Regions from separate parts of the Xanthomonas sp. AC360 genome, predicted to be linked through region 3. Evidence: predicted binding sites of a transcription regulator. Region 3 holds the regulator's gene; each other region holds the start of a gene.
What was found. Region 3 encodes HrcA, which represses chaperone genes, less so after heat shock. Its sites were predicted from a motif close to TTNGCACTCNNNNNNNNNGAGTGCNAA; they were not measured.

Region 1: the regulator HrcA is predicted to act here: its motif matches at 4,125-4,151, upstream of rpoH (RNA polymerase sigma factor RpoH).
Region 2: the regulator HrcA is predicted to act here: its motif matches at 5,476-5,502, upstream of ACZZ0O_RS08855 (co-chaperone GroES).

Annotation. Positions count from the first base shown of each region.
Region 1 is NZ_OZ409846.1:665,415-673,017, reverse strand. Features, by position in the region: gene rhlB (ATP-dependent RNA helicase RhlB) at 1-681, shown strand, start outside; gene ftsE (cell division ATP-binding protein FtsE) at 757-1,443, shown strand; gene ftsX (permease-like cell division protein FtsX) at 1,440-2,390, shown strand; gene ACZZ0O_RS02935 (response regulator) at 2,399-3,241, shown strand; gene ung (uracil-DNA glycosylase) at 3,238-3,963, shown strand; gene rpoH (RNA polymerase sigma factor RpoH) at 4,162-5,037, shown strand; gene ACZZ0O_RS02920 (trimeric intracellular cation channel family protein) at 5,184-5,798, opposite strand; gene ACZZ0O_RS02915 (NAD(P)/FAD-dependent oxidoreductase) at 5,851-7,143, opposite strand; gene ACZZ0O_RS02910 (hypothetical protein) at 7,261-7,603, shown strand, end outside.
Region 2 is NZ_OZ409846.1:2,060,704-2,068,306, reverse strand. Features, by position in the region: gene yghX (YghX family hydrolase) at 1-741, opposite strand, end outside; gene ACZZ0O_RS08875 (TetR/AcrR family transcriptional regulator) at 1,027-1,596, shown strand; gene ACZZ0O_RS08870 (nuclear transport factor 2 family protein) at 1,660-2,136, shown strand; gene ACZZ0O_RS08865 (S1 family peptidase) at 2,341-3,144, shown strand; gene groL (chaperonin GroEL) at 3,351-4,991, opposite strand; gene ACZZ0O_RS08855 (co-chaperone GroES) at 5,139-5,426, opposite strand; gene ACZZ0O_RS08850 (endonuclease) at 5,871-7,603, shown strand, end outside.
Region 3 is NZ_OZ409846.1:3,232,180-3,239,782, forward strand. Features, by position in the region: gene recN (DNA repair protein RecN) at 1-735, opposite strand, end outside; gene hrcA (heat-inducible transcriptional repressor HrcA) at 875-1,906, shown strand; gene grpE (nucleotide exchange factor GrpE) at 2,006-2,524, shown strand; gene dnaK (molecular chaperone DnaK) at 2,667-4,592, shown strand; gene dnaJ (molecular chaperone DnaJ) at 4,755-5,888, shown strand; gene pdxY (pyridoxal kinase) at 6,703-7,581, shown strand; gene ACZZ0O_RS14050 (prephenate dehydrogenase) at 7,591-7,603, shown strand, end outside.

The DNA.
Region 1 (7,603 bases), 2.6 Mb from region 3:
CGCACCGCGCGCCTGGGCGAAGAGGGCGATGCGATCAGCTTCGCCTGCGAGCGCTACGCGATGAGCCTGCCGGATATCGAGGCTTACATCGATCAGAAGATCCCGGTTGAGCCGGTGACCACCGAGCTGCTGACACCGTTGCCGCGTGCGGCGCGCGTGGCGGTGGAAGGCGAAGAGGTCGATGAAGACGCTGGCGACAGCGTGGGCACCATCTTCCGCGAGGCGCGCGAGCAGCGTGCGGCCGAAGAACAGCGCCGCGGTGGCGGTCGCAGCGGTCCGGGCGGCGCCTCGCGCAGTGGCAGTGGCGGCAGTCGTCGCGACGGCGGCAGTGCCGATAGCAAGCCGCGTCCGCGTCGCAAGCCGCGCGTCGAGGGCGAGGCTCCAGTTGTTGCAGCGGCTGCAGCGGTCCCACCGGTGATTGCTGACGCCGCAGCGGCTGCACCGTCCACCATCGACGTCGAGGGCGAGCGCGCACCGCGCAAGCGTCGTCGCCGTCGCAACGGCCGTCCGGTCGAAGGCGCCGAGCCGGTCGCATCCACGCCAGTGCCCGCACCCGCCGCGCCGCGCAAGCCGACCCAGGTGGTCGCCAAGCCAGTGCGTGCCGCCGCCAAGCCAGGCGGCAGCCCGTCGCTGCTGAGCAGGATCGGCCGCCGTCTGCGTTCGCTGGTCTCGGGCAACTGACCACTGGCGGCATCAATCGCATCGCCGGTCTTCGGCGATGCGACGTAAGCGCTGGCGCTCCGGCATAATCGCTGGATGACCGTTCTGCGTTTCGACAACGTCAGCAAGCACTACGCCGGGGGCCACCAGGCGCTGACTGATGTCAGCTTCGAAGTGGCCGATGGCGAGATGCTGTTCGTGACCGGCCACTCCGGCGCCGGCAAAAGTACTTTGCTCAAATTGATCCACCTCAGCGAGCGTCCCAGCCAGGGCGCCGTGCTGTTGGGCGAGCGCAACCTGCTCAAGGTGCGTGGCCGGCAGATTCCGCTGCATCGTCGTCAGGTGGGCGCGGTCTATCAGGACCATCGTCTGCTCAACGACCGCAGCATCGCCGAGAACGTGGCGTTGCCGTTGATCCTGCGCGGCACCCGTCGCGCCGAGATCGGCAAGCGCGTGCGCTCTGCATTGGAACGTATCGGCCTGGCTCATCGCGAAAAAGCCTTGCCGTCGCAGCTGTCGGCGGGCGAGCAGCAACGCGTGGGGATTGCGCGTGCCATCGTCGGTGAGCCGCGTCTGCTGGTGGCTGATGAGCCTACCGGCAATCTCGACCCGGCACTGGCCGCCGAAATCATGCAGTTGTTTGCCGAACTGCCCGCGCGCGGCACCAGCGTGCTGGTGGTCAGCCACGACCTTGCCTTGCTCAAGCAGATGCGCAAGCGGGTGCTGATCCTGGATCACGGCCGCCTGGTCGACGACATCTCGCCGCAGGATCTGGCCGAATGAGCAAGCTCGCCAATACCGAATCCGTGGCGCCGTCGCGCTTCGGCGTGTGGATCGACCACCACCTGCACAGCATCGCCTTCAGCCTGGGCCGCGCGATGCGCAAGCCTTGGGCAACGTTGCTGACCATCGTGGTGATGGCCTTGGCGCTGGCGCTGCCGCTGGGGCTGTCGATCGCGCTGGACAACGTCAAGCTGCTGGCCGGCAGCGTGCAGCAGTCGCGCGAAATCAATCTGTTCCTCAAGGTCGATGTCGCCGCCGATGCCGCGCAAGCGCTTGCCGGCGAGTTGCGTGCGCGCCCCGACGTGGCCCAGGTGACGCTGCGCACACCGGAGCAGGGGTTGGCCGCGTTGCGCGAGAGCGCAAAACTCGACGAAGCCGCCGATGCGCTGGGCGAGAATCCGCTGCCCACGCTGTTGATCGTCACCCCCACAGATGCGGCCGACGACGCGCAGCTGGCCGGCGCGTTGCAGGCCTTGCCGCAGACCGACCAGGTGCAGCACGACGCGTTGTGGCGCAAGCGTCTGGATGGCTGGCTGCATTTCGGCGAACGCCTGGTGCAGGTGCTGTCGGCGCTGCTTGGCATCGGCGCGGTGCTGGTGGTCGGCAACACCGTGCGGCTGGACATTCAGTCGCGGCGCGAAGAGATTGGCGTGCTGCAATTGCTCGGTGCCAGCGATGGCTTCATCCGTCGCCCGTTCCTGTATCTGGGTGCGTGGTACGGGCTGGGCGCTGGCGCTGTTGCGCTCGCTCTCATCGCCGCCTCGGGCTTGGCATTGCGCGCGCCATTGGCCACATTGGCCGATAGCTACGGCAGTTCCTTTACCCTGCACGGGCTGGATCTGCTGCATTCTGTGATGGTGCTGATCGGCACCCTGGTGCTGGGTTGGCTGGGCGCCTGGCTGGTGACCGGCCATTTCCTTCGTCAGACCCGTCCCACCGAGACCTGAGGCCTGCCATGCATCCACCAGATCTCAAACACCTGATCAGCGACGCACCACGTGTGATGGTCGTCGATGGTTCGAAGCTGGTACGCAAGCTCATTGCCGACGTGCTCCGGCGCGACCTGCCCAATGTGCAGGTGATTGGCTGCGCCAGCATTGCCGAAGCGCGCGCTGCGCTGGAGTCCGGTGCGGTGGATCTGGTGACCACCTCGCTGTCCTTGCCCGATGGCGATGGCCTGACCCTGGCGCGCAGCGTGCGCGAAGCGGCCGGCCAGGCCTATGTGCCGGTGATCGTGGTCTCCGGCGATGCGCAGCAGCATCTGGTCGAGCGTCGTTTTACCGAGTACGTCACCGATTATTTCGACAAGGCGCTGGGCCATGAAGCCCTGGCGACCTTTATCCGCGGTTATGTGCAGCCCGAGCCGGTAGTGGGCGCCACCGTGCTCTACATCGAAGACAGCCGCGTGGTGGCCGAGGCGACCAAGCGCATGCTCGAGCGCCAGAGCCTGAAAGTGGTGCACGTGCTCACCGCCGAGGATGCGTTTGCGCTGCTCACCGCCGAATCGCTGGGCCGCACCGAGCGCCGTATCGACGTGGTGCTGACCGACGTGACCCTGAAAGGCGAGCTCAACGGCCGCGATGTGGTCGAGCGCATCCGCATCGATTTCGCCTACGGCAAGCGCCGCCTGCCGGTGCTGGTGATGACTGGCGACACCAATCCGCGCAACCAGTCCGAACTGCTGCGCGCTGGCGCCAACGATCTGGTGCAAAAACCCATCGAAGAGCGCCTGCTGGTGACCAAGGTGTTGTTCCAATTGCGGCTGGCACGCCTGGAAGATCAGGCCATCACCCTATGACCGAAGTGGAAGGGCGTATCCAGCTGGAACCGTCGTGGAAGGCAAAGGTGGGTGACTGGTTGCTGCGCCCGGAGATGCAGGAGCTGTCGGCCTTTCTGCGCCAGCGCAAGGCGGCTGGCGCGCGGGTGTTCCCGCCCGGCCCGCAGATGTTTGCCGCCTTCGATGCCACCCCGTTCGAGCAGGTCAAGGTGGTGATCCTGGGCCAGGATCCGTACCACGGTGAGGGCCAGGCGCACGGGCTGTGTTTTTCGGTCCTGCCCGGCGTGCCGGTGCCGCCGTCGCTGCTCAATATCTACAAAGAAATTCAGGACGACCTCGGCATCCCGCGGCCCGATCACGGCTATCTGATGCCGTGGGCGCGCCAGGGCGTGTTGCTGCTCAATGCGGTGCTGACGGTGGAACAGGGCCGGGCAGGCGCTCACCAGAACAAGGGATGGGAAGGTTTCACCGACCATGTGGTGGAGACGCTCAACCGCGAGCGCGAAGGCCTGGTGTTCCTGCTCTGGGGCAGCTACGCGCAGTCCAAGGGCAAGGTCATCGACCAGGCACGCCACCGCGTGTTCAAGGCGCCGCATCCTTCGCCGTTGTCGGCGCATCGCGGCTTTCTGGGATGCAAGCATTTCTCCAAGACCAACGAGCATCTGCAGCGCCGCGGTATCCAACCGGTCGATTGGTCATTGCCGCCGCGCAACGCGTTGGATACAACGTCGGCCGCCGGCTGAACAACCCTTGCGCACGCGCATTTCGCCACAGGTTTGTCACGGTCTGGGCAGGGGCGCAGTGGTAGCGTAGGGCTTGAATTCGGGGAGCTGCGCGGTAGAACGCCGCCAAGGCTGAAAGCCCGAACGTCCTATAAATGGAACGCTGGGAACTCTTTCTGTACCCAGCAGTCCAATAGTTCGACTGCTAAGATGGTGCCTATGAACCAGACTACCTCGACTGCCCTTGTGGCAAACAATCTCCCGATTCCCAGTGCGCTCGGTTCGCTGGACGCCTACATCGGTGCCGTGCACCAGATTCCGGTGCTGTCGGTCGATGAGGAACAGAATCTGGCCCGCCGCTTCCGCGACGAGCTGGACCTGGACGCAGCGCGTGAATTGGTCCATTCCCATCTGCGCTTCGTGGTGCACGTGGCCCGCGGTTACAACGGCTACGGCCTGCCGCTGGGCGACCTGATCCAGGAAGGCAATATCGGCTTGATGAAGGCGGTCAAGCGCTTCGACCCGGAAATGGGCGTGCGCCTGGTCAGCTTCGCGGTGCACTGGATCCGTGCCGAAATGCACGAGTTCATTTTGAAGAACTGGCGCATCGTCAAGGTCGCCACGACCAAAGCGCAGCGCAAGCTGTTCTTCAACCTGCGCAAGTCCAAGACTCGTCTGGGCTGGCTCAACGCCTCCGAAGTGACCGCGGTCGCCAAGGACCTGAACGTCTCCGAGCGTGAAGTGATGGAGATGGAGTCGCGTCTGTCCGGCCGGGATATCGGCTTCGACGCGTCGTCGGATGAAGATGACGATCATGGTCCGCCGTCGCCGGTCAGCTATCTGGTGGCCAACGAAGAAGACCCGTCGCAGGCCTATGAGCGGCACGACAGCGAAGACAACCAGCTGCAGTTGCTGCGCGAAGGCATGGCCGGTCTGGATGCGCGCTCGCGCGATATCGTCAAGCGCCGCTGGCTGGATTCGGAGTCCAAGGTGACGCTGCAGGAGCTGGCCGACGAATACGGCGTGTCGGCCGAGCGTATCCGCCAGATCGAGGCGAACGCGCTGAAGAAGATGAAGGCACTGTTCGTCGCCTGATCGGTTCGATCACGCGGTACATGCTGCACGAACGGCCCGGTTGATCCGGGCCGTTTGCGTTGCGGGTCGGCAGCGCAAACAGTCTCGTAGAAGCTGATGCACCGTCCGGATGATGCGGACGGTATCGCGGCTTTGGCCGATGACGACTATTCCGGCAAGCGGGCCACCGGCAGATGCCAGCCATAACGGATCGCCATAAAGCGCAGGCCAAAGCACACGCCGGCACCGGTTGCCAGCGACCAGGCTTGCGGCACGCCGAGCACGTGGCCGACGGCCACCAGGCCGCCACCGGCAAGCGCGGCGACCGCATATAACTCCGCTTGCAAGACTACCGGCGTGCGGGCGACCAGCAGGTCGCGTGCGATGCCGCCACCGATGCCGCTGAGCATGCCCAACAACGTGGCGCTCAACGGGCTGAGGTTGTAGTCCAGCGCCTTGCTGGTGCCGTAGACCGCAAACAGCGCCAGACCCGCCGCGTCGAAAATCTGCACCGGGTTGCGCAGGCGCTCCACTGCCGCGTGCCAGTAAAACCCGGCGACGCCGGCCAGGCAGGCGGTGAGCAGATACTGCGGGTGGACCAGTGCCGCCGGCGGGGTGGCGCCGATCAACACATCGCGCACGATGCCGCCGGAGACAGCGGCCGCGCACGACAGCACCAGCACGCCGAATAGGTCCAGGCGGTTGCGCACTGCCACGGTCGCGCCGCTCAGGGCGAACACGAAGGTGCCGAGCAGATCCAGCAGGAACAGGACAGTTGCCACACGTAGACCGTCGAATCAGGCCGCACAGCATCGCGCACGGCCGGTGGCGCTGTCATCCGTCCTTGGTGTTGGGCGGCGGGTCGTCGGTTGCGCCACCGAAGATGATGCGTGCGGCGCGTTGGTAGCTCCAGTACGCCATCGCCCAGTTCACCAACACCACGAAGCGGTTGCGGAAGCCGATCAGGAAGTAGACGTGCGCGGCCAGCCAGAACCACCACGCCACGATGCCGGACAGCTTCAGCTTGCCCACGTGCACGATGGCGGCCATGCGGCCGATGGTGGCCAGGTTGCCGAAGTCCTGATACCGGAACGCGGCCGCCTCCTGACCGCGCTGGCGCGCACGGATCGCCTTGGCGATGTGCTTGCCCATCTGCTTGGCTGCCGGCGCCACGCCCGGCACCGGGCGACCGTTCTGCTGCACCGACGCCAGATCGCCGCCGACGAAGATCTCCGGGTGGCCGGGCACGCTCAGGTCCGGCGCCACCAGCACGCGGCCGGCGCGATCCAGCGGCACGCCCAGGGTGCGCGCCAGCGGCGAGGCGGCCACGCCGGCGGCCCATACCACGGTGCGCGCGGGGACGAAGCTGTCGCCAAGCTGGTAACCCAGCGCATCGATATGGGTCACCGGCGTGCCGGTGTGGACTTCCACACCCAGCCGCTCCAGCTGCTTGCGCGCCTTGTCGGTAAGATCGTCGGGGAACGACGGCAACACGCGCGGGCCGGCTTCGACCAGGCGCACGCGCGCCTGGCGCGGGTCGATGTGGCGGAATTCGTTCTTGAGCGTGTGGCGTGCGATCTCGGCCAGGGTGCCGGCCAGCTCGACACCGGTGGGGCCGCCGCCGACTACCGCAAAGCTCAGCCAGGCCGCACGCGCGGCTGGGTCGGATTCGGCCTCGGCCCGCTCGAAGGCCAGCAGCAGCTTGCGGCGCAGCACCAGCGCGTCGTAGAGGGTCTTCAAGCCGGGCGCATGTTCGGCCCACTGGTCGTTGCCGAAGTAGGCATGGGTGGCGCCGGTGGCCAGCAGCAGCATGTCGTAGCCGAGCGTCTTGCCATCGGTCAGTACCACTTCGCGACGGGTTGGCGCGATTTCGGCCACATCGCCAAGTAACACTTCGACATTGCGCTGCTCGCGCAGGATGTGGCGCAGCGGTGCGGCAATATCCGGTGCCGACAGCCCGGCGGTGGCGACCTGGTACAGCAACGGTTGGAACAGATGGTGGTTTTGCCGGTCGATCAAGGTGATGCGGATGGCGGGGTCATCGAGCGCGCGGGTCGCCCACAAGCCGGCGAAACCGCCGCCGACCACAACCAGATGCAAGGAGGCGGGGGAGGGAGATGAGGTCATCGTAGGTCCGATGGAAGGCAACGCGGGCACGACAGAATGCCAAATTCCCAATGAACATGACGCGTTGGCGCCGCGTGGCTGCGGCATCATGTCGCATCCACTTCTGACGGCCATCGCATGTCCTCATTGCCACCGCCCTTGCCACCGCTGCCGCCAGCCGCCATGCCCACCGCAGCGCCGGCTGCCCCGCCCGCGCCTGTGGCCAGGAAAAAGCTCAGCAGCGTGGCGATCGGCCTGATCGGCGTGCTGGCTTGCGCAACGCTGTTCGGGATCGTGGTCCTGGCAGCGAGCGTGTGGCTGCTCGGCATCGGCTGGTCGCTGTTTACCGATCAGGCGCGTACTGCACTGCAAGCCGACGCCGTGGTGCAGGAACATATCGGCCAGATCCACACGATGCGGGTCGATCTGTACCGCACGAGTCTGGCGGAGGGAAGCGAGGAGTTTGTGTTCAATGTGGAAG
Region 2 (7,603 bases), 1.2 Mb from region 3:
GAGCGCGGCCTCATAGGCCGGCCAGCCGGCGTTGACGCGCTCGTCCTGCGCCGCGTAATGCAGCAGCAACGGCGCACGGATGCGTGCGACCTCTTCGGCGGTCGGCTGACGGCCATAGAACGGCACGGCGGCGGCCAGCTCGGGGTAGGCCACGGCCGCTGCATTGGCCACCCCACCGCCATAACAGAAGCCGGTGATGCCGACCTTGCCGGTGCTGTTCTCGCGGCGCATCAAGAACTCCACGGCGGCGAAAAAATCATTCATCAGCTTGGTGGGATCGACCTGCTGCTGCAGCGCGCGGCCCTTCTCGTCGTTACCGGGATACCCGCCGACCGAACTCAGGCCATCCGGCGCCAGCGCGACGAAGCCGGCCTTGGCCACGCGCCGCGCTACATCTTCGATATACGGATTCAACCCGCGATTCTCGTGCGCCACCACCACGCCCGGCACTGGCGCGCTGGTCTTGGCCGGGCGCACCAGATAGCCACGTACGTCGCCATGCCCGTTGGGCGAGGGATACCGGATGTACTCGGCGACGATGTCCGGGTCGGTGAATTCCACCTGGGTGGCCAGCGCGTAGTCGGGACTCATCGCTTCCAGGATCGCCGCCGCACTCAACCCGGCCACCGCAAAAGCGGCGGCGCGATCGAGAAACTCGCGCCGGCTCAGCGTGCCGTGCACATAGCCGTCGTAGAGCTCGAGCAGTGCGGGATGAACATCCTGGGCAGTCAGACGGGGCATCGGCGTTCTCCTGGAGCTGGCCTGGCGAGTTGGGCGATCACGCCAGGCAGCATACGGTCTGCGCCGAAGCTGCCTTCACTTGGTCTGCAGGTCCCTCCCGACAACGGCTTGCGTGCTACTGCGGCAGGACCCGTGCACGGCTAGCACGCGGTCGGATGTGTCTAGGAGCACGGCTACTTTTGCAGGGGCATCGATAGAACACGTAAGACCCACGCAAAATGCACCGCAGAAAATATCGAGGAAATGATCGTTGACGAAGTAGAACGATCGTTCTACCTTGAGCGCGTGAACAAGACGACGAGCGATACCAGACAAAGAATCCTAGCAACGGCCGAAGAACTCATTTATCGGAATGGCATCCATGCCATGGGCATGGACCTTCTGGTAAAAACCTCCGGCGTCGCACGCAAGAGCATCTACCGCCATTTTGAAACCAAGGACGAGATTGCGGCCGCTGCATTAAGTGCGCGGGACGTGCGTTGGCTCGACTGGTTCAGGCAGGAATGCGACAAGGCCGACAGCCCGGAGCAGCGCATTCTGAGCATGTTCACCGTGCTTAAAGCGTGGTTTACGTCGGAAGGCTACCGCGGCTGCGCATTCATCAACACAGCCGGCGAGGTCGGCAATCCCGATGATCCGATCCGGAGAATCGCCAAGCTCCACAAGCAGAAGTTGCTGGACTACACGCTTGAGCTCACAGGGCAATTGCATATAGAGCGTCCAGAGACATTGGCGCGGCAATTGCTGGTTCTTATGGAAGGCGCAATCACCATGTCACGAGTGACGGGTGATTACGACGTCGCAGACAACGCAAGAGACGTTGCGCAGGTGTTGTTGAAACAGGTTGGGGGCTAAAACCTGAAGATTCAAAGCCCCGTTGAAGTAACCCGCATATCCAATTCGATTGGAGGCCCCACTATGTCCGCTAATGAAACCCGTCCACCCCTCCCGCCGTTCACGCGTGACTCGGCGATTGAGAAGGTCCGTCTCGCCGAGGATGGCTGGAATTCCCGCGATGCCGACAAGGTTTCGCTTGCCTATTCGCTCCACACCCAGTGGCGCAATCGTGCCGAATTCACCAATGGTCGCGAAGAAGCCCGGCAGTTCCTTGTTCGCAAGTGGAATAAGGAGCTGGAGTATCGCTTGATTAAGGAGCTGTGGGCATTTACCGAGAACCGAATCGCAGTGCGCTATGCCTACGAGTGGCGGGACGATTCCGGCAACTGGTTCCGCTCGTATGGGAATGAGAACTGGGAGTTTGGGGAGGATGGTTTGATGGAGCGTCGCTTCTCGTGCATCAACGACATGCCGATCAAGGAAAGCGACCGTAAATTCCGCTGGCCTCTTGGGCGTCGCCCGAATGATCACCCGGGGCTGTCCGATCTGGACATGTAAATTTCGTTAGCAGCGTGACATGAAAGCGCCGGGCACTAAGCGCTGCTCCCCGACTCAGCCCTCATTTCCCGGCTTTCGTCTTACCGAATGCCGTCTCGTCAGAAATCCGGTGGTGTGTCGAAACTGCTCGGCTATATTGAAGCGAGGACCGCAAGAATCTTGCGGATGGCCGTCAGGTTGATGCATGAAAGGACGCACGGGTACATGAAACGCCAGTTATTAGTTGCTCTTTGTATGCTGCCGTTCGCGGCGAACGCAGTTGTCATCCGTAACGATGTTGAAGACTCAAAGTATCGAGTAGATCGATCTGCGTTTGCGGCGCTGGCAGATATGCCAGGCGAAGGGCATGGCGTTCTCATCGCCCCGAAGTGGGTCGTCACCGCCGCACACGCGGCTCCCATGGAAGGCATGGGAGCCGAGGTGACCATCGACGGGCACGCATACAAAGTTGCGCGCGTAGTCGTCCACCCAGGCTACAAGCGCATGCCCGACGCGCTGGGCCAGGACGCCTTGAAGACCGGCAATCCTTCCAGGATTCACGCCTTTCTGGCCGGTTCGGATGACATCGCTCTGGTCGAGCTGCAGACGCCAGTGAAGCAAATTGCACCGGTAGCCCTGTATCGCGGCAACGATGAGGTCACGCAAGTCGCCATGTTGGTAGGGAAAGGGGCAACCGGTAATGGCATCGAGGGGCAGATTCCCAACGCGCCACATCGCGGCGTGTTGCGGCGGGCCTACAACTCCATTACTGGAGCCAACGATCGCTATGTCTGGTATCGATTCGATCCCCCCGCACACGGTTTGCCGCTCGAAGGCGTGTTGGGAAGCGGCGACAGCGGCGGCCCGCTGGTTGTGCAGAAGCAGGGCGCCTGGCAACTCATTGGGCTGGGATCGTGGATAACGGCGGTTCCAGAGCACGCCCTGGAGGCGGGTTTCTACGGACAAATGGTCTACAACGTCCGCATATCGCGCTATGTCGCATGGATCGATGGCGTGATGTCGCCATAGCTCTGGCCGCGCAGCCGTCTACGCGCGAAGACCTTGCGGCACAGTGACATCTGACCATGGCTGCTGCGCCTGGCGTTGCGTGCGCAGCTTATAGCGCATCGTCATGCAAACGGGATGACCGTCGCGGTGCACGCAAAAAAAGAGCCCCGCATCGCTGCGGGGCTCCTTTTGACTGCGGTGTTGCGTGTCGGCGTAAGCCGGCTGGATCAGAAATCCATGCCGCCCATGCCGCCCATGCCACCGCCGCCCGGCATTGCCGGCTCGTCCTTCTTCGGTGTATCGGCCACCATGGCTTCGGTGGTGATCATCAGGCCGGCGATCGAGGCTGCGTTCTGCAGCGCCGAACGGGTGACCTTGGTCGGGTCCAGGATGCCGAATTCGACCATGTCGCCGAACTCGCCGTTGGCGGCGTTGTAGCCGTAGTTGCCGGTGCCTTCCTTGACCTTGTTCAGGATCACGGACGGCTCTTCGCCGGCGTTGGCCACGATTTCGCGCAGCGGGGCTTCCATGGCGCGCAGGGCGATCTGGATGCCGTGGGTCTGGTCTTCGTTGGCACCGGTCAGGTTACCGACGGCCACCAGCGCACGCACCAGGGCCACACCGCCGCCCGGGACCACGCCTTCTTCGACGGCTGCACGGGTAGCGTGCAGGGCGTCTTCGACGCGTGCCTTCTTTTCCTTCATTTCGATTTCGGTCGATGCGCCGACCTTGATCACTGCAACGCCACCGGCCAGCTTGGCCACGCGTTCCTGCAGCTTCTCACGGTCGTAATCGGACGAGGTGTCTTCGATCTGGGTCTTGATCTGGCCGACGCGCGACTCGATCGCGGCCGAATCGCCAGCGCCGTCGATGATGATGGTGTTCTCCTTGGAGACCTGCACCTTCTTCGCACGGCCCAGGTCCTTGATCGTGGCCTTCTCCAGCGCCAGACCCACTTCCTCGGAGATCACGGTACCGCCGGTCAGCACGGCCATGTCTTCCAGCATCGCCTTGCGACGGTCGCCGAAGCCCGGTGCCTTGACGGCCACGACCTTGACGATGCCGCGGATGGTGTTGACCACCAGGGTCGCCAGCGCTTCGCCTTCGACTTCTTCAGCGACGATCAGCAACGGCTTGCCGGCCTTGGCCACGCCTTCCAGCACGGGCAGCAGGTCGCGCACGTTGGAGATCTTCTTGTCGTGCAGCAGGATGAACGGGTCGTCCAGGTCGGCCGACTGGCTCTGCTGGTTGTTGATGAAGTACGGGGAGAGGTAGCCGCGATCGAACTGCATGCCCTCGACCACGTCCAGCTCGTTTTCCAGGCCCGAACCTTCTTCAACCGTGATCACGCCTTCCTTGCCGACCTTCTGCATCGCTTCGGCAATGATGTTGCCGATCGATTCGTCCGAGTTGGCCGAGATGGTGCCGACCTGGGCAATTGCCTTGTCGTCGGTGGTGGGCTTGGACAGGTTCTTCAGCTCGACGACCGCAGCCTTGACGGCCTGGTCGATACCGCGCTTCAGATCCATCGGGTTCATGCCGGCAGCCACGGCCTTGACGCCTTCGCGGATCAGGGCCTGAGCCAACACGGTGGCGGTGGTGGTGCCGTCGCCAGCGTTGTCGTTGGTGCGCGACGCGACTTCCTTCACCATCTGCGCGCCCATGTTCTCGAACTTGTCAGCCAGTTCGATTTCCTTGGCGACGGAGACGCCGTCCTTGGTGATGGTCGGGGCGCCGAAGCTCTTCTCGAGCACGACGTTGCGGCCCTTCGGGCCCAGGGTCGCCTTGACGGCATTGGCAAGAATGTTGACGCCACGCACCATACGGTTGCGTGCGTCTTCACCGAAACGAATGTCTTTAGCAGCCATTTGTATGTAACTCCGGAAATGGGGAATAGGGAATGGGGAATCGGTAGATCAACAGCGTGAATCGGGGCGGGGTGGGATGGCGAAGGGCGTTAGCCGCTTTGCCCATTCCCGATTCCCAACTGCCGATTCCCGGCGCATAGCGCCTGATTAGCCGATGACTGCCAGGATGTCGTCTTCGCGCAGCACCTTGTACTCGACGCCTTCGGACTTGTAGCTGCTGCCGGCGTACTGGCCGTAGATGACCTTGTCGCCAACCTTGACCACCGGCGCGCGCAGGCTGCCGTTGTCCAGGGGCTTGCCGGCGCCGATGGCGATGACTTCACCCTTGGTGGACTTTTCCTTGGCGGAGTCAGGAATCACGATGCCGCCGGCGGAAACTTCGTCGGCTTCGATCGGCTTGACTACAACGCGGTCGTGAAGCGGCTTGATGCTCATAGATAAGACCCTCTTAAGTGATTGATTGGTCTGGAAATTATCGGCGATGTTAGCACTCGTATATGACGACTGCCAGCACAGCGCGCGGAAAAAACCCGACAGAGCGGGTGCGGGCCAGAGATTGTGCTGGGCGGGCAGCTTTCAAGGGCTGGCGGCAAAAAATTTTCATCCGGCCGTCTCATCCGGCGGGCGAACCGCGGCAAAAACACACCGGGCAAGCCGTCGTCGGGGCGAACGTGAGCGGCGTGCAGGAGCTGGATGTTGCGACCCAACGCCACAGAGCGCCGGTGACTGTCGCCGCGTGCCGATTCCGGGCAGCGGCTGCGCCCACCGACCGTACATGCAGCCGGTGCTACTCGCTCTAAAAATGGAACCAGGTTCCACCGTTTGTCATGCACAGGCTCTACAGTCGGGACAGCATTCCCCGATCACAAGGAGCTGTCGATGAGGTTGCCGTTCCGTAGTCTTCCACTGGCCTGCGCCATTGTCCTGGCCGTCCCCACCGCCCACGCCGCGGTGTTCATCAACGAACTGCATTACGACGACGCGGGCGCCTCCGGCGATACCGGCGAAGGCGTGGAAGTGGTGGCCACCGCCGGCGAATCGCTGAACGGCTACCGGATCTATCTGTACAACGGCAGTGCCCCCAGCGCAGCGGTGAGCTACGCCAACACGGCGGTGCCGGCGGGCAGCCTGGTCAGTTGCGGTAGCCAGGTGCGCATTGCCACCGTCAGCTACGCCAGCAACGGCGTGCAGAACGGGCCCAACGACGGCGTGGCGCTGGTGAACCCGAGCGGCCAGCTGGTGCAGTTCCTCAGCTACGAAGGCGCCATCACCGGTAGCGGCGGCCCGGCGGCCGGCGTCACCAGCCAGAACCTGCCGGTCAGCGAGAGCAACAGCAGCGCGGTCGGCAGTTCGCTACAGCTCACCGGCACCGGCAGTGCGGCAGCCAACTTCAGCTGGGCGGGCTCGGCGGCACAGACCTTCGGCGCCTGCAACCGCGGCCAGACCTTCAACGGCAGCGGCGGCGGTGGCACCACCGGCGCACCGACGATCACCAGCACCACGCCGACCCAGGGCGCGAGCGGCTTCCCGGCGGCCGGCGATCTGGCAGTGGGCTTCAGCGAGACGGTGACGCTGAGCAGCGGCGCCTTTGCGCTGAGTTGCGCCAGCTCCGGGACGGTGGCACTGAGCTACCCGACCAGCGGCACCCGCTTCACCCTGTCCACCAACACCGCCTTGGTCGGCGGCGAACGCTGCGCCCTGGCGATCACCGCCAGCGCCATCCGCGATGCCAGCGGCTTGAGCCCGGCGGCCAATCAGTCGATCGCCTTCACGGTGGCGACCGCCGGAGGCGGCGGCACCGGCTACTACTCGCGGGTCAACACCACCAGCCCCAGCCAGTTGCGCTGCTCGCTCAATGCCACCATTCGCGGCCACACGGTCTATCCCTACAGCGGGACCGGCACCAGCACCTGGACCATCCTGGAGATGGCAGACGAGGACCCCAACAACAGCGGCCGCATCCTGGACGCCTACCGTAACCGCAGCTACGCCAAAGTCAGCGACCGGGCCGGCACCGGCAGCGGCCTGACCTATAACCGCGAGCACACCTGGCCCAACTCGCTGGGCTTCGGCAGTGCCACCGGCGACCGCGGCCTGCCGTACGCGCCCTACACCGACACCCACATGCTGTATCTGACCGACACCACCTTCAACGCCGACCGTGGCAACAAGCCCTACGCCACCTGCACCAGCAGCTGCGGCGAGCGGGTGACCGAGGTCAACGACGGCAGTGGCGGCGGCAGCGGGCGCTATCCGGGCAATTCCAACTGGGTACGCACGTCCGATGGCAACGGCGGCACCTTCGAGGTGTGGGGACGGCGCAAGGGCGACATGGCGCGCGCAGTGATGTACATGGCGATCCGCTACGAAGGTGGCACCGACGCGTCCACCGGCCAGTCCGAACCGGATCTGGAGCTCACCGACGACCGCAGCCGGATCGTGCAGACCTCGTCCTCGCCCGCGTACATGGGCCTGTTGTCGACGCTGCTGGCCTGGCACCAGGCCGACCCGCCGGACGATGCCGAGCGTGCGCGCAACCAGGTGGTCTTCAGCTTCCAGGGCAACCGCAACCCGTTTGTCGATCACCCCGAATGGGCCACCGCCGGCCTGTT
Region 3 (7,603 bases):
CAACAAGCCCAGTGCCGACGCGCCGTCATCGCCGTTGAGCTGCTGGGCCACGCTGTCGCAGGCGCCGATCAGCGCGGTGGCATGCGCCTGACGGCGGTGATTGACGTCCAGGGCCGCGATCGCGGCCGGGTCCAGGTCCTCGCGTTCCAGCTCGCCCAATTGATGTTCGAGAAAACCGATGCGGTCGGAGACATCGCCCTGCGCAGACAGCGCGTCGCGCTCGTCCAGCAGCGCCTGCCAGCGCTGGCTGGCCTGACGTACCTGCTCGCGCTGGGCGCTGTTGCGGGCGTAGGCGTCGAGCAGGGCGAGCTGGCTGTGGCGGGCCATCAGGGCCTGGTGCTCGTGCTGGCCGTGGATTTCCACCAGCCGTGACGCCAGTTCGGCCAATTGCGAAGAGGTCACCGGGCGGCCGTTGATCCAGGCACGCGAGCCGCCGTCGGCGCGAATGATGCGGCGCAGCTGGCATTGGGCCTCGTCGTCCAGCTCGTTGTCGGCCAGCCAGGTCAGGCCCGGGTGCGCGGCCGGCAGCTGAAACTCCGCCGACAGCTCGGCGCGGTCGGCGCCATGGCGCACGACGCCGCTGTCGGCGCGCAAGCCGGACAGGAAGCCCAGCGCGTCCACCATCAGCGACTTGCCGGCGCCGGTTTCGCCCGACACCACGGTCATACCCGGCCCGAACTCCAGTTCGGTGGCGCGGACAACGGCGAAATCCTTGATCGAGAGGTGTCTGAGCATGAGAGCCGAGTGTGAATGCGTTGGGGAAGCTTAGGGCAGGAAGGTGCGGTCGGGGAGTCGGACGCTTGCCATCCCCGGGGCCAGACATTATCTATGCCCAGTCTCACCGGATGATCCCATGCGCGCGTCCCAGTCCCCAATGCTCGACCCCCGCGCCCGCCAGTTGCTGCGCACCTTGATCGCACGCTACATCCGCGATGGCGAGCCGGTGGGCTCGAAAACCCTGGCCCAGCATGCCGGGCTGGATGTGAGCCCGGCGACCATCCGCAATATTCTGGCCGATCTGGAGGACGTGGGGCTGCTCAGCTCTCCGCACACCTCGGCCGGGCGCATTCCCACCGCGCATGGCTACCGGGTGTTCGTCGACAGCCTGGTGCAGATGCAGCCGCCCGGCGAAGAAGAGGTGCGGCGCCTGCGCGCGGAGCTGGCCAGCGGCAATGGCACCCAGTCGCTGCTGGGCAGCGCCTCGCAGATGCTGTCGGCGATGAGTCACTTCGTGGGGGTGGTCAGCGCCCCGCGCCGGGAGCAGTTCGCGTTCCGGCATATCGATTTCGTGCCCCTGGATGCGCGGCGGGTGCTGGCGATCCTGGTGTTTGCCGACAACGAAGTGCAGAACCGGGTGATCGAGCCGCGCCGCGCCTACGAGCCGGCCGAGCTGGAGCGGGTGGCCAACTACCTCAATGCGCAGTTCGCCGGGCGCGCGCTGTCGGACATCCGCGCCTCGCTGCTGCGCGAACTGCGCGTGGCCAAGAACGAAATGGAGCAGTTGCTGGCGCACAGCGTGGACCTGGCCAGCGAGGCGCTGGTGCCGGCCGAGGCGGATGACATGGTGATGGCCGGGCAGACCCGGCTGATGGGCGTGCAGGACCTGTCGGACCTGGACCGGCTGCGCGAGCTGTTCGAAGCCTTCGCCAGCAAGCGCGAGATCCTGCAGCTGCTCGAACGCACCATCCAGGCACCGGGCGTACGGATCTTCATCGGTGAGGAGACCGGCATGGTGTCGCTGGAAGACGTCTCGCTGGTCACCGCACCGTATGCCGCCAATGGCCAGGTGCTGGGCGTGCTGGGGGTGATCGGGCCCAAACGCATGGCCTACGACCGCCTGATTCCGCTGGTGCAGACCGCCGCCCAGGTGCTGGGCGCGGCCATGGAGCCGCCCGGCACGCGATAACCAGCGGCAATCGAAGTCATCGTTTTGCTTGAAACGCGGCCGAGCGCCCACATACGGGGTGACGTTGGGGCGGGCGTTCCGCTTGCCCGGGAACTGCATATGAACCAAGACCACCCCGAATTCGACTCCGAAGACCTGTCCCAGAATCCACCCGAGACCGATCCGCTCAAGGCCGAGATCGAGTCGCTGCGCAGCGAGATCGCGCTGGTCAAGGCCGACGCCCTGCGCGAGCGCGCCGACCTGGAAAACCAGCGCAAGCGCATCGCGCGCGACGTCGAGAACGCGCGCAAGTTCGCCAACGAGAAGCTGCTGGGCGAGCTGCTGCCGGTGTTCGACAGCCTGGACGCCGGGCTCACCGCCGCCGGTACCCAGCCCAGCCCGCTGCGCGATGGCCTGGACATGACCTACAAGCAATTGCTCAAGGTCGCTGCCGACAACGGCCTGACCCTGTTGGACCCGGTTGGCCAGCCGTTCAACCCCGACCAGCACCAGGCGATCAGCCAGGGCGAGGCCGAAGGCATTGCGCCGGGCCACATCGTGCAGGTGTTCCAGAAGGGCTACCTGCTCAACGATCGCCTGCTGCGCCCGGCCCTGGTGGTCGTGGCCAAGCACGACTGATTGCCAGCGCCCGGCTGAACTGCCGGGCGCGCCGTTAGAACACAGATGCGCACAGATGGCTTGAACACCTGCGCGCCACCCCCACATCTCAGCCAGACCCGGCGTCGCCGGACACAGCTACAGAATCATCAGGAGCGTATCCATGGGCAAGATCATTGGTATTGACCTCGGCACCACGAACTCGTGCGTGGCGATCATGGACGGCGGCAAGGCCCGCGTCATCGAAAATTCCGAGGGCGATCGCACCACGCCCTCGATCGTCGCCTACACCAAGGACGGCGAAGTGCTGGTCGGTGCCTCGGCCAAGCGCCAGGCGGTGACCAACCCGAAGAACACCTTCTACGCGGTGAAGCGCCTGATCGGCCGCAAGTTCACCGACGCCGAAGTGCAGAAGGACATCTCGCACGTGCCGTACGGCATCCTGGCGCACGACAACGGCGACGCCTGGGTGCAGACCAGCGATTCCAAGCGCATGGCGCCGCAGGAAATCTCCGCGCGCGTGCTGGAAAAGATGAAGAAGACCGCCGAAGACTTCCTCGGCGAGAAAGTCACCGAAGCGGTAATCACCGTGCCGGCGTACTTCAACGACAGCCAGCGTCAGGCCACCAAGGACGCCGGCCGCATCGCCGGTCTGGACGTCAAACGCATCATCAACGAGCCGACCGCCGCAGCCCTGGCCTATGGCCTGGACAAGAACGGCGGCGATCGCAAGATTGCGGTGTACGACCTGGGCGGCGGTACCTTCGACGTGTCGATCATCGAAATCGCCGAAGTCGATGGCGAAAAGCAGTTCGAAGTGCTGGCCACCAACGGCGACACCTTCCTGGGCGGCGAAGACTTCGACAACCGCGTCATCGAATACCTGGTGGACGAGTTCAACAAGGATCAGGGCATCGATCTGCGCAAGGACCCGTTGGCGCTGCAGCGCCTGAAAGATGCCGCAGAGCGCGCCAAGATCGAGCTGTCGACCAGCCAGCAAACCGAAGTGAATCTGCCGTACGTCACCGCCGATGCGTCGGGCCCGAAGCACCTCAACATCAAGTTGACCCGTGCCAAGCTCGAAGCGCTGGTGGAAGACTTGGTCAAGAAGTCGATCGAGCCGTGCCGCACCGCGTTGAACGACGCCGGCCTGCGCGCCAGCGACATCAATGAAGTGATCCTGGTCGGCGGTCAGACCCGCATGCCGAAGGTGCAGCAGGCGGTTGCCGATTTCTTCGGCAAGGAACCGCGCAAGGACGTCAACCCGGACGAAGCCGTGGCCGTGGGCGCTGCGATCCAGGGCGGCGTGCTGGCTGGCGACGTCAAGGACGTGCTGCTGCTGGACGTGACCCCGCTGTCGCTGGGTATCGAAACCATGGGCGGCGTGTTCACCAAGATCATCGAAAAGAACACCACCATCCCGACCAAGGCTTCGCAGACCTTCTCCACCGCCGAAGACAACCAGTCGGCCGTGACCGTGCACGTGTTGCAGGGTGAGCGCGAGCAGGCCCGCTTCAACAAGTCGCTGGCCAAGTTCGACCTGTCCGGCATCGAGCCGTCGCCGCGCGGCATGCCGCAGGTGGAGGTGTCTTTCGACATCGACGCCAACGGCATCCTGCACGTGTCGGCCAAGGACAAAAAGACCAACAAGGAACAGAAGGTCGAGATCAAGGCCGGTTCGGGCTTGTCGGACGAAGAGATCCAGCGCATGGTCGCCGACGCGGAAGCCAACCGCGAAGAAGACAAGAAGTTCCAGGAGCTGGTGCAGACCCGCAACCAGGCCGATGGTCTGATCCACGCCACCCGCACCGCGATCACCGAGCATGGCAGCAAGGTCGGTGGCGATGTGATCGGCAAGGTGGAAGCGGCGCTGTCGGATCTTGAGACCGCCATGAAGGGCGACGACAAGGCGCAGATCGACGCGCGCAGCAAGACGCTGGAAGAAGCCGGCCAGTCGCTGTACGCAGCGGCCGCCGCGGCAGAGCAGGGCGGCAACGCCGATGCGGCCAGCGGCAATGCGCAGGCCTCCAAGGCTGCCGATGACGTGGTGGACGCCGAGTTCACCGAGGTCAAGGACGACAAGAAGTAAGCCGTGATTTGGGAGTCGGGCGTGGGGAGGGGCAGGCGCTAAAGCGCATGCCCCTCCCGCCCGATATCCTCTACGCGTCGCGTCGCCAAGGCGGACCAGCAGCATGCTGTCCGCCTTCGCGTTTCAAACGAATCACGAATCACGAACCACGAATCCCCGCTTATGAGCAAACGCGATTACTACGAAGTGCTGGGCGTTGCCCGCGGTGCCAGCGACGAAGAGCTGAAGAAGGCCTATCGCCGTTGCGCCATGAAGCACCACCCGGATCGTAATCCGGGCGACGCCGCGTCCGAGGCGCTGTTCAAGGAGTGCAAGGAAGCCTATGAAGTGTTGTCGGACGGCAACAAGCGCCGCGCCTACGATGCGCATGGCCACGCGGCCTTCGAGCACGGCATGGGCGGTGGTGGCGGTGGCGGGCCTGGCGGCCCCGACATGGGAGATATCTTTGGCGATATCTTCGGCAATATTTTTGGCGGTGGCGCCGCCGGTCCGCGCGCTGCGCGACGTGGCGCCGACGTCGGTTACGTACTGGAACTGGATCTGGAAGAAGCCGTCGCCGGCATCGAGCGACGCATCGAGATTCCGACCCTGATCGAATGCGAACCCTGCCACGGCAGTGGCTCGGAAGACGGCAAGGTCGAGACCTGCGCCACCTGTCATGGGCGCGGCCAGGTGCGCATCCAGCGCGGCATCTTTGCCATGCAGCAGAGTTGCCCGCACTGCGATGGCCGCGGCACGCTGATCCAGAACCCGTGCAAGACCTGCCACGGCGCCGGTCGCGTGGAAGAAGACAAAGTGCTGTCGATCAAGGTGCCGGCCGGCGTGGATACCGGCGACCGCATCCGGCTGGCAGGCGAAGGCGAGGCCGGTCCGGCCGGCACACCGCCGGGCGATCTGTATGTGGAAGTGCGCGTGCGCGAGCATGCGATTTTCCAGCGCGACGGCGACGACCTGCATTGCGAGGTGCCGATCCGCATTTCGCAGGCGGCGCTCGGCGACACCGTACGCGTTGCGACCCTGGGCGGCGAAGCGGAAATCCGCATCCCGGCCGAGACGCAGACGGGCAAGTTGTTCCGCCTGCGCGGCAAGGGCGTGCGTTCGGTGCGCAGCCGCAGCGAAGGCGATCTGTATTGCCGCGTCGTGGTCGAAACGCCGGTCAACCTCACGGCCGATCAGCGTGAGTTGCTGCAGCAGTTCGAGGCAACCTTCACCGGTGAGGATGCGCGCAAGCATTCGCCCAAGTCGGCCACCTTCATCGATGGCGTCAAGGGCTTCTGGGATCGCATGACGTCGTAAGTGACGTCATTGGCAGTGGGGAAGCTGCCGAACAAAAGTACGCCTACGCCTGCAGGGAGCAGGCGTGGACGTTGAGCGAGGCGAATGAGGAAAAGACAGCTTTCCTTCGCACGATCGAAAGCGCTCCTGCAGCGATATCCTTTTCCTGTGGCGAGAAGCACTACACAAACGACATCCTTCTCGCTCGGAAGAACTGCCACAAGAGCGTTCGAAACAAACTGCCAGAACGAAACAAACTGCCAGAAGCTTGCTCGCAGGAAAGTACCAAACTCTCCCTCGCAAGAAAGTGCCAGAAGAACAACATCCTTCTCCTCTCGGGAGAAGGTGCCCGAAGGGCGGATGAGGGTGCGGCGTACCGATCGCCAACGCCACCTGCAATCAGTAACTTGGCCTTGCTCCGGTGCAGTCGTGCATCAACAGAGATACCCACCTGACAACACGTCGTGTTGCCCTCCGTGCAGGCCTGCGCTTCACTCACCTCACGCGCGCAGTGCCCAGCACTCTTGATCGAATCATTGCGCGATGCCGCAAACTGCATCTGAGCCACTGACACCATCCCGACGCTGAGCCGATACCCGCTCACTCAGCGCTGTCGCGCCTCGTTAGATCGCAACGTCTGCAAAACCTGCAGAGAATGCGCAGCGCCGAAGCGTTCGGCTCCGACGTCTGCGTCACCAAACGGCATGAATGTCAGCGCCATCCAGCTCGCATCCAGTCAACGCGCGTCGCACTGAACATGGCGCGACTCCAAACACGCTACGCGCTCACGCATTGCGGCAGATAATGGGGCTCTCCTCTCACGACGGCGCCTCCCATGAGCGATGCAACCGACAGTCATCTCGTCCACGGTCGCCGCCAGCGCCCGGATGGTCCTTCGCCGATCGATGTGATCTCGGTGCAGTCGCAGCTGGTCTACGGCCATGCCGGCAACAGCGCTGCCGTGCCGCCGCTGCGCGCGCTCGGATTACGTGTGGCCGAAGTGCCGACCACCTTGCTCAGTAACGCGCCGTTCTACGCGACCTTGCGCGGCCGTATCTTGCCGGCCGACTGGCTGGCCGATCTGTTGCTCGGCGCCACCGAACGCGGCCTGCCGCAGCGGGCGCGCATGCTGGTCTCCGGCTATTTCGGCAGCCTGGCCAACGGCGAAGCATTCGCCGATTGGCTGGAGCAGACACTGCCGCAGGCGCCGCAGCTGCGCTATTGCCTGGATCCGGTGATCGGCGATACGCATACCGGCCCCTACGTCGAGCCGGGCCTGGAGCGCGTGTTCGCCGAACGGCTGCTACCGCATGCCTGGCTGGTCACGCCCAATGCGTTCGAGCTGGGACGCTTGACCGGTATGCCCAGCCTGGAGCAGGACGACGCCATCGCTGCGGCACGCGTCCTGCTCGCACGCGGCCCGCAATGGGTGCTCGCGCATAGCGTGGCCGGCGCGACAGGCGAATTGGTGACCTTGGCGGTCAGCACTGATGCGGTGTATCGCTGGGCCAGCCCGCATCTGCCGGTCGATGTGGCTGGCACCGGCGATGTGTTGATGGCGCTGCTGATCGGCTTTCTGCTGCGCGATATGCCGTTTGAGCAGGCGGTGGGACACGCGCTCACCGGTGTGCACAGCGCGCTGGAGGCCACGCTGGCGGCAGGTTACGAAGAGTTCGATGTGCTGGCCGCCGCCCCGGCCGCGCTTTGCCGCTGAGCGCTTGGCATGAGTGCGCAGC